Regions from separate parts of the Mesorhizobium ciceri biovar biserrulae genome, predicted to be linked through region 1. Evidence: predicted binding sites of a transcription regulator. Region 1 holds the regulator's gene; each other region holds the start of a gene.
What was found. Region 1 encodes PhoB, which activates phosphate uptake and scavenging genes when phosphate is short. Its sites were predicted from a motif close to TGTCATNNANCTGTCAT; they were not measured.
Positions count from the first base shown of each region.

Region 2: olsB (l-ornithine N(alpha)-acyltransferase) is a predicted target of PhoB. The motif match lies at 1,227-1,243, and genes of this name have one in related genera.
Region 3: ppk2 (polyphosphate kinase 2) is a predicted target of PhoB. The motif match lies at 857-873, and genes of this name have one in related genera.
Region 4: A4R29_RS29370 (PhoX family protein) is a predicted target of PhoB. The motif match lies at 1,097-1,113, and genes of this name have one in related genera.

Region 1 covers NZ_CP015064.1:5,595,523-5,597,725, reverse strand. Annotated here, with positions in the region: gene pstB (phosphate ABC transporter ATP-binding protein PstB) at 1-311, shown strand, start outside; gene phoU (phosphate signaling complex protein PhoU) at 338-1,045, shown strand; gene phoB (phosphate regulon transcriptional regulator PhoB) at 1,062-1,751, shown strand; gene A4R29_RS26375 (ROK family protein) at 1,768-2,203, opposite strand, start outside.
Region 2 covers NZ_CP015064.1:5,270,055-5,272,257, forward strand. Annotated here, with positions in the region: gene A4R29_RS24815 (PAS domain-containing hybrid sensor histidine kinase/response regulator) at 1-1,124, shown strand, start outside; gene olsB (l-ornithine N(alpha)-acyltransferase) at 1,307-2,182, shown strand.
Region 3 covers NZ_CP015064.1:2,403,435-2,405,637, forward strand. Annotated here, with positions in the region: gene A4R29_RS10880 (aldo/keto reductase) at 1-704, opposite strand, end outside; gene ppk2 (polyphosphate kinase 2) at 983-1,903, shown strand; gene A4R29_RS10890 (dihydrofolate reductase family protein) at 1,955-2,203, opposite strand, start outside.
Region 4 covers NZ_CP015064.1:6,213,491-6,215,693, forward strand. Annotated here, with positions in the region: gene A4R29_RS29370 (PhoX family protein) at 1-1,030, opposite strand, end outside; gene A4R29_RS29375 (hypothetical protein) at 1,593-2,096, shown strand.

The sequences.
Region 1 (2,203 bases):
CCGGTGGCCAGCAGCAGCGCCTGTGCATTGCACGCGCCATCGCCGTGTCACCCGAGGTGATCCTGATGGACGAACCGTGTTCGGCGCTCGACCCGATCGCCACCGCTCGCGTCGAGGAACTTATCGACGAACTGCGTCAGAACTATACGATCGTCATCGTCACCCATTCGATGCAGCAGGCAGCGCGCGTGTCGCAGCGCACCGCGATGTTCCATCTTGGCTATCTGGTCGAGGAGGGCGCCACCGACAAGATGTTCACCACCCCCGACGACAAACGCACCCAGGACTACATCACCGGCCGGTTCGGCTGATCTCTGGCATATGAGGGACGAAGATCATGGGTGAACATACCGTCGCATCTTTCGATGAGGATCTGGAGCAGATCAGCCAGCTGATCCGCGACATGGGCGATCTCGCCCGCTCGATGGTCGGTGGCTCGACCAGGGCTTTGCTCAATTCGGACAATGCGCTGGCGCAGCGGGTGGTTTCCGATGACGCCATCATGGATGCACGCCAGCGCGAGCTGGACGATCGTGCCATCACGCTGATCGCCAAGCGCCAGCCGATGGCCAACGATCTGCGTGCGGTGGTCGGTTCGATCCGCATGGCCGGCGACCTCGAGCGCATCGGGGACCTTGCCAAGAACATCGCCAAGCGCGTCGGCACTGTCGGGCTGAGCGTCACGCCGCACGACCTTTCGCATTCGATCGACGCAATGGCGCAGCTGGTGCTGATCCAGGTGCAGGGGGTCGTCGACGAGTATGCCGCCGCTGACGCGGCAGCGCTTGCCACGCTCAGAAACAATGATGAACGCATCGACGTCAAATACACATCGGTGTTCCGCGAACTGCTGACCTACATGATGGAAGATCCGCGCAACATCACGGCGTGCACGCACCTGTTGTTTTGCGCCAAGAACCTCGAGCGGATCGGCGACCACGTGACCAACATCGCCGAAAATGCCTATTATGTTTTGACCGGCACGCAGTTGCCAGCCAATCGTCCGAAGCAGGACGAGACGGCAATGTCCGCGCCAGCGGCATGACAGGGGTGACCAGCCGATGATCGCGCCACGCATCATGGTGGTGGAGGATGAGGAGCCGCTAGGCGTGCTGCTCCGCTACAATCTCGAATCCGAAGGTTATCAGGTCGAAGTGGTGACGCGCGGCGACGAGGCCGAAATCCGGCTGCAGGAGAACGTTCCAGACCTTCTGGTGCTCGACTGGATGGTGCCTGCGGTTTCCGGTATCGAACTCTGCCGCCGGCTAAGGATGCGTCCCGAGACCGAGCGGCTGCCGATCATCATGCTGACCGCGCGAGGCGAGGAAAGCGACCGCGTGCGCGGCCTCTCGACCGGTGCCGACGACTATCTGGTCAAGCCTTTCTCGACGCCGGAGTTCATGGCCAGGGTCAAGGCGCTGCTGCGCCGGGCCAAGCCGGAAGTGCTGTCCAGCGTGCTCAAGGTCGGCGATATCGTGCTCGATCGCGAGTCGCACCGCGTCTATCGCAAGAAGAGCGAGATCCGGCTCGGGCCGACGGAATTCCGCCTGCTTGAATTCATGATGCGCCATCCAGGCCGCGTGTTCTCGCGCAGCCAACTGCTCGACAATGTCTGGGGCGAGACGATCTACATCGACGAACGCACGGTCGATGTGCATGTCGGCCGGCTGCGCAAGGCGGTCAACAACGGCCGCATGCCCGATGTCATTCGCACCATCCGTGGGGCGGGTTACGCCATTCGCGAGGACTGAACTCCCTCGTTTGAACTCACGCCACGTTCTTGCCGCCGAAACCGGATCTCGCCTGCACGCCCGGCGCAAAAATCTCCTGATCGACGAAGATCAGCGCCCGCATGGCGCAGCCTTCGCGGATCAGCGGCAGTTCGTTCGGCTCGGTGTCGAAGGAAATCGACTTGGAATGCTGGCCGCCGGCGGTCTGGGCAATCGCTTGCCGCAATGCCGGCTCGATCAGGTCGAAGGCGGCGGCGCTGACGCCGACCATGGCGACCGGCGCCGGATCGATCAGCGCGAACAGGCTGCCGAGGCCGTAGCCGAGCGCTTCGCCGGCCTTGCGATAGGCTTCCCGTTCGGGTCCGTCCCTTTCGCGGGCGGCGGCAGCCAGGGCGCGCATGTCGGCATCGCTGACATCGGCGACGGGTTCTGCATCCTCGCCCATCTGCCGCGCGTTGCGCCAGATGGCATAA
Region 2 (2,203 bases), 330 kb from region 1:
GCGTGCTGGTGAGCATTGCACGCGCACGCACCGAAACCAGCGACCGCATATGCTTTACCATCGCCGATACCGGTCCGGGCCTGCATGATGCCGACCTGGAGCGCATTTTCGAGGAATTCGAGCAGGCCGACGGCACGTCGACACGCACACATGGCGGGGCCGGCCTCGGCCTTGCCATCTCCAGGCGCCTGGTGGCCGCCATGGGTGGCACGATCTCGGTATCCAGCCGGCTCGGCCAGGGATCCGAGTTCGTCTTCGAAGTCCCTGCGACAGCGGCCACCGAAGCGCCGCAGGGCCGCCAGAATGCCCTCTCGGGCAGACGCGTGGTGATCCTGTCGAAGAACGCCGTCGAGGCCGACGCCATCGCCCGCACCATCCGTGCCAACGGTGGCGCGGTCGACATCGCCACCACCGCCGCACAGGCCGCGCCTTTCGCCGCCGGCTGCGACGCGATCCTGGTCGATGCAGCGATGGAGGAAGGCGACGGAAGGCTGCTCAAGCGCCTGCGCCAGAGCGGTTTCTCCGACTGTGAGGCGATCACGCTGATCGCGCCGACAGATCGCGGCATGCTTGGCGAGTTCCGCGCCAGTGGCTACGCAACCTTCCTGGCCAGGCCGGTGCGCGGCGGAACACTTTTGCGTGTACTGTTGAGCAGCCATGCTCCGAGCCTCGGCCCGCCGCAGCCGGAAAAGCGCGGCGCGCCGACACTGCGCGCCGTCGGCAACCGCCAGCGCGGCCTGTCGGTGCTGATCGCCGAGGACAATGACATCAATGCCATGCTGGCCCGCGCCACGCTGCTGAAGGCCGGGCATCGCGTCAGGGTGGTCGGCAACGGCAAGGCGGCCGTCGAGGCTGTCACCGGCGCCGCGCACAAGGACCGCTTCGACGTGGTCTTGATGGATCTGCACATGCCGGTCATGGACGGGCTGGACGCGATTGCCGCCATCCGCCGCCATGAGGAAGAAAGTGCCGTGCGGCCGGTGCCGATCATGGTGCTGTCGGCCGACAGCCAGGAAAAGACCCGCCATGCGGTGTTGGCCCATGGCGCCAGCGGCTTTGTCACCAAGCCGCTCGACCCCGAGGCGCTGGTCAATGCCGTCGAGGGCCAGGTCGTCGCGGCCTGAGCTTTCCACCGCCCATTCCGCACCGGGCGATCACTTAAACGTAGCCGGTTGATCGTATTCGCCAGCCGACGAAGTATTGCCCACGACGTCGTATCACGGTACTGTCACAATCCTGTTGCACCTACACCGTATCCCCGTGCCAAGAGGGATGGCTCGAAGGAGAATCACTCGTGCATACAGTTATGCCGGAATGTGACACTCGGCCGAACGCCAGCAGCGCCTTGCTTGCCGGACGTAACGTCGATTCCGTCATAAAGGGCGCCGCACTGGGCCGTATAGGCAATCTTGAAGTGCGGCTCGCTCGCAACGAGGCCGAGATCGCGGCCGCGCAGGAAGTGCGCTACCGGGTGTTCTACGACGAACTTGGCGCCAGGAAGGACCTGTTCCAGGCCCATGACCGCCGTGACGCCGACCGGTTCGATCCGCTCTGCGACCATCTGCTGGTTTTGGACACCACGCTTTCCGGTCCCGAACATCGCCGCATCGTCGGCACATATCGGCTGCTGCGGCAAGAAATCGCGGCCACGGCCGGCGGTTTCTATTCCGAAGGTGAATTCGAGCTGACCAAGCTCATTGCCCGTCACCCCGGCCAGCGTTTCCTTGAACTCGGCCGCTCCTGCGTTTTGCCGGAATACCGCTCGAAGCGCACCATCGAAGCGTTGTGGCAAGGCATCTGGGCTTACATCAATCATTATGAAATCGGTGTGATGACCGGTTGCGCTTCCTTTCACGGCACCGTGCCGGCGGCGCATGCCGAGGCGCTCACCTACCTCGCCCACCACTGCCGCACAAATTCGGCCTGGGACGTGTGCGCGGTCTCCGGGCGCTACTGCTCGATGGACCTGATGCCTATCGAGGCGGTCAATGCCAAGGCGGCGATCGCCGCGATGCCGCCTCTGGTCAAGGGCTATCTGCGCGTCGGCGCCCGCATCGGCGACGGCTGCGTCATCGATCGCGAATTCTCGACGGTCGATGTGTTCGTCGTGATGCCGGTCAAGGAGATCGGCGCACGCTACGTCAACTATTACGGCGGGGAAGCCCAGCGCTTCGCTGCGTGAGGCTAGCGAATAGAAAGTAGC
Region 3 (2,203 bases), 3.1 Mb from region 1:
GCGAGTTGGCGGGCGGTGGGGCTGTCACGGCGGTATTTGCCGGACAGCAATCCGCCGGCAAGCGGGCTCCAGACCAGAACGCCCAGCCCCTGGTCGACGGAAATCGGCAGCAGTTCGTACTCCGCTTCGCGCGCTTCCAGCGTGTAGTGGATCTGCTGCGTGATGAAGCGCGGCTGATGACGGCTGTCGCTGATGCCGAGCGCCTTCATCACCTGCCAGCCGGAATAGTTGGAGCAGCCGACATAGCGGATCTTGCCCTGGGCAACCAGCGTGTCGAGCGCGGCGATGGTTTCCTCCAGCGGCGTCACGCCATCCCATTCGTGCAGGAAATAGATGTCGATGACGTCGGTCTTGAGCCGCTTCAGGCTCTTCTCGCATTCCCGGATCAGGTGATGGCGCGACAGGCCTTCATCGTTTGGACCTTTGCCGATCCGCATCCGTGCCTTGGAGGCGATCAGCACGTCGCCCTTGCGCTTGCCGCCGAGCGCTTCGCCGATGATTTCTTCGGAAATGCCGTTCGAATAGACATTGGCGGTGTCGATGACATTGATGCCGGCGTCGATACAGAGATCGATCATCCGGCGCGCTTCGTCGAGATCGGTCTTGCCGACCGCCGAAAAAGCACCGGCGCCGCCGAACGTCATGGTCCCCATGGTCAGTGTCGATACTTTCAGGCCGGAACGGCCGAGGGTGCGGTATTCCATGTCGGTCCTCGCGATTGCATTGGGAAAGGGCTGGGGAGGGCGCCCGAAAGTGGCCGCTATTTGTAGGACAATTTGGGCGACGTGTCTCCATGCCAGCGCGGCGGATCGATCATGCCTGGCTGGACCGACGGCGGCGGTGACCATGCTCGCGCTGCAATAAAACCGTCATTGCAGGCCTATATGGAAGTCGGCTCAGGTGTTGCCGTTCCCGGGCTGTAGGTCGGGAGTTTGGGGCGCCGGACGTGGATCGACAGAGCTTGCAAGTGGAGCAGCCGATAATGACCGAGCTAAAACAGAATTCTCCGGCCAGGGATTGGCTTGAAGCCGAGCTCGCCGACACGCTTGACGAAGACTATGAGCTCGAAATGTCGGAGCCGGCGCTGTCGATGGAGATCGCCAAGATCTACAAGAACTCGCATCCGCCTTCGATCGATCGCATGCAGTATTTTCGCGACCTGATCACCCTGCAGTCCGAATTGATCAAGCTGCAGTCCTGGGTCGCCCACCACAAGAAGAAGCTGGTGGTGATCTTCGAGGGACGCGATTCGGCCGGCAAGGGCGGTGTCATCAAACGCATCACCCAGCGCCTCAACCCGCGCATCTGCCGTGTCGTCGCACTGCCGGCGCCGACGGAGCGCGAAAAGTCGCAATGGTATTTCCAGCGCTATGTCCCGCATCTGCCGGCCGGCGGCGAGATCGTGCTGTTCGACCGCTCATGGTACAACCGCTCGGGCGTCGAGCGGGTGATGGGCTTTGCCCAGCCCGATCAGGTCGAAGAATTCTTCCACGACGTGCCGGAATTCGAGCGCATGCTGGTCCGCTCGGGCATCACCGTGGTCAAATACTGGTTCTCGATCACCGACGAGGAACAGCAGATGCGCTTCCTGATGCGCATCCACGATCCGATGAAACAGTGGAAACTGTCGCCGATGGACCTGCAGTCGCGCGTGCGCTGGGAGCAGTACACCAAGGCCAAGGAAGAGACCTTCGCCCGCACCAACATCCCGGAAGCGCCCTGGTTCATCGTCGAGGGCAACGACAAGAAACGCGCGCGGCTGAACTGCATCGACCATCTGCTCAAGCAACTGCCTTACGAGGAAGTGCCGCACGAGGAGATCACTTTGCCGGAGCGCGTCTTCAACCCCGAATACGAACGCCAGGTGCTGCCGCGCGAGCTCTACGTACCGGAGAAGTATTGAGGCAGACGAAGCTGCGATCTCCCCCACGAGGGGGGAGATTGGCTCTCCACCTTACGCCCGCTTGATGGTGACGTGCGTTGCGAGCGGGGTCGCCACCTGCTCGCTGCAGATATAGCCGAGCTTGAGCATGTCCAGGCCGGCAAAAAGGTTCTCGCCCGTGCCCAGCAGCACCGGCGCGATCGCCAGATGCATCTCGTCGATCAGTTTTTCCTGCAGATATTGCCGTATGGTGGCGACGCCGCCGCCGACCCGCACATCCTTGCCGCCAGCGGCAGCCTTGGCCTGTTCAAGAGCTGAATG
Region 4 (2,203 bases), 620 kb from region 1:
CGGTGCGCTTCCTCGGCGTCGAGGTCGGGTCGTTGACATCGACCTCGACGATCCAGCCGAAGCGGTTGGCCTCATTGGGCTCCTTGGCGAGGTCGAAACGCTCGTAATGCGCCGCCCATTCATAGGCGCCTTCGGGAATGCCGAGACGCTTGTAGTTCGCGGCTTCCTTGTGGCCTTCCGGCAACTCGCCGGAGAAATAGCCATGGATGTTCTCCTCGGCCATCACATAGGTGCCCCAGGGCGTGACGCCGCCGGCGCAATTGTTGAACGTGCCGAACACCTTGGTGCCGGACGGATCGGCATTGGTCTTGACGCGGTCATGGCCGGCAACCGGACCGGACAGCGCCATTTCGGTGTTGGAGGTGATGCGGCGATTGAGCTTGCCGTCGCGCACCACCTGCCATTTGCCTGATGCCTTGCGGATCTCGACGATGGTGCCGCCGTGAGCTGCCATCTCGACATCGACCTGCTCCTTCGAGAGCGGTGCGACTTCGGCCGACTTCTTGCCGTCCTTCTCGACGATCTTCACGATGCCGGGGAACATCAGATGCGGATTGGTGTATTCGTGGTTGACCACCAGCAGGCCATGTTCGGCCGAGCCGTCGACCGGGATGTAGCCGACATAATCGTTGTTGTAGCCGAACTGTTTCGCCTGGGCCTCGGCCGACTGTTTCGTCGGGTCGAAGTCGGGCGAATCGGCAAACAGCGGATCGCCCCAGCGCAGCAAGACATCAGCGTCGTAACCCGGCGCGACATGGTGCTTGTCGTCGATGCCGGCCTCGAGTTCGTCGAACGTGAAGGCCGAGCCTTCAGCGGCCCGGGCCTCGTCGGCGCTGATCAGCGCCAGCGGGCTGACGGTGGCGGCGATGGCCGAGACAGCCAGCGAACCCTTGAGGAAGCCGCGGCGCGAGAACCGCGCGGCGATGATCTCGCCCATGGTGCGGTTGTCGGAAGCGTTGATGGCCGGGCCGTCGTTTTCCTCGAGCAGGCTGGTGCGGAATCGAGTGTCGGGGGAGCGAAGGTCAGTCATGGCTTGCCTCTGGCTGTTGGATTGGCTGGAGCGTGGGTACCTGTTTGACCCCCTTATAATCGCCGGATCACATTTTCGTGACATCGGGAGACCTTTCAGACGCGACAGGCATTGCGCGCAGCGCTGGCTAAGCATTCCCGCAGACCGTGAACTGCTCCAGAATCGCCGGTTCGAGATGAAAGGAGACCTTAGGCGGCATCTTGGCCGCGCATCCTGCGACGGCGGACGACATCAGTCGTTTGCAAAAAACAGATCAACGGGCAACTGCACCCTCGACAAGTCACCTCCGCCGCCCCCGGCGGAGGTGACTTGATGTTCGGCGTCTGCGGTCGTCAGGCATCGGGAAAGCCAGTCTCCCGTTTAGCGATGGCGGTCACGGCGCCGTTCATGCGAAGCTAATGTAGCATACACTTGGGACTTTAGTCCAACCTTGCGCTTGCAATGGTCCTGGTTGACAACCGCAACGGTCGGAGGTCGCTTCCGGGCGCCGCGTCTTTCGGCAATGTTGGTTGCACTGCAACGTTGGGGTGGGGCGCGCCGGGCTCAGTCGTCGGAGATCAGAATGCACAGATCGGTCACGACCCGTTGTTGCCGGCTGGCGCTCAAATCGGCAGCGGCGCTGGTGTTGACGATTGCGCCCTATCAAATTGTCCTGGACGGCTCCGTTTCCGGCATCCACACCGTCAGCGCATACGCCAAGGGTGGCGGTAACAGTGGTGGCGGTGGTGGCGGAGGCAACAGTGGGGGCGGCAACGGCGGCAATTCCGGCGGAAGCAATAGCGGGAACAGCGGCAACGGCAATGGGAATAACGGCAACAGCGGCAATAACGGCAACAGTGGCAACAACGGCAAATCAGGATCCAGTCAGGGTAAGAGCGGGAGCCATGTCAATGCAAAGACCGGTGACAAGGTCGACGTGACCGGCAACAAGATCACAGTCAGGCATCCCGACGGCATAACGGAAAAGCTCGAGAACGGTCGTTTCAGCATGAAGGACGCTCTCGGTCGCACGATCATCGACCGCCAGGCCACGCCGGCCGATGCCAATCGTCTCAAGGCCTTGTGAAGCTGGCCAACAGGCAACGGTCAGCTTTGCACGTCACCTCCGCCGCCCCCCGGCGGAGGTGACCTCGTTTCCGGCCGGCGTCGTCCCGGTTTTCGGCACCGCAATGG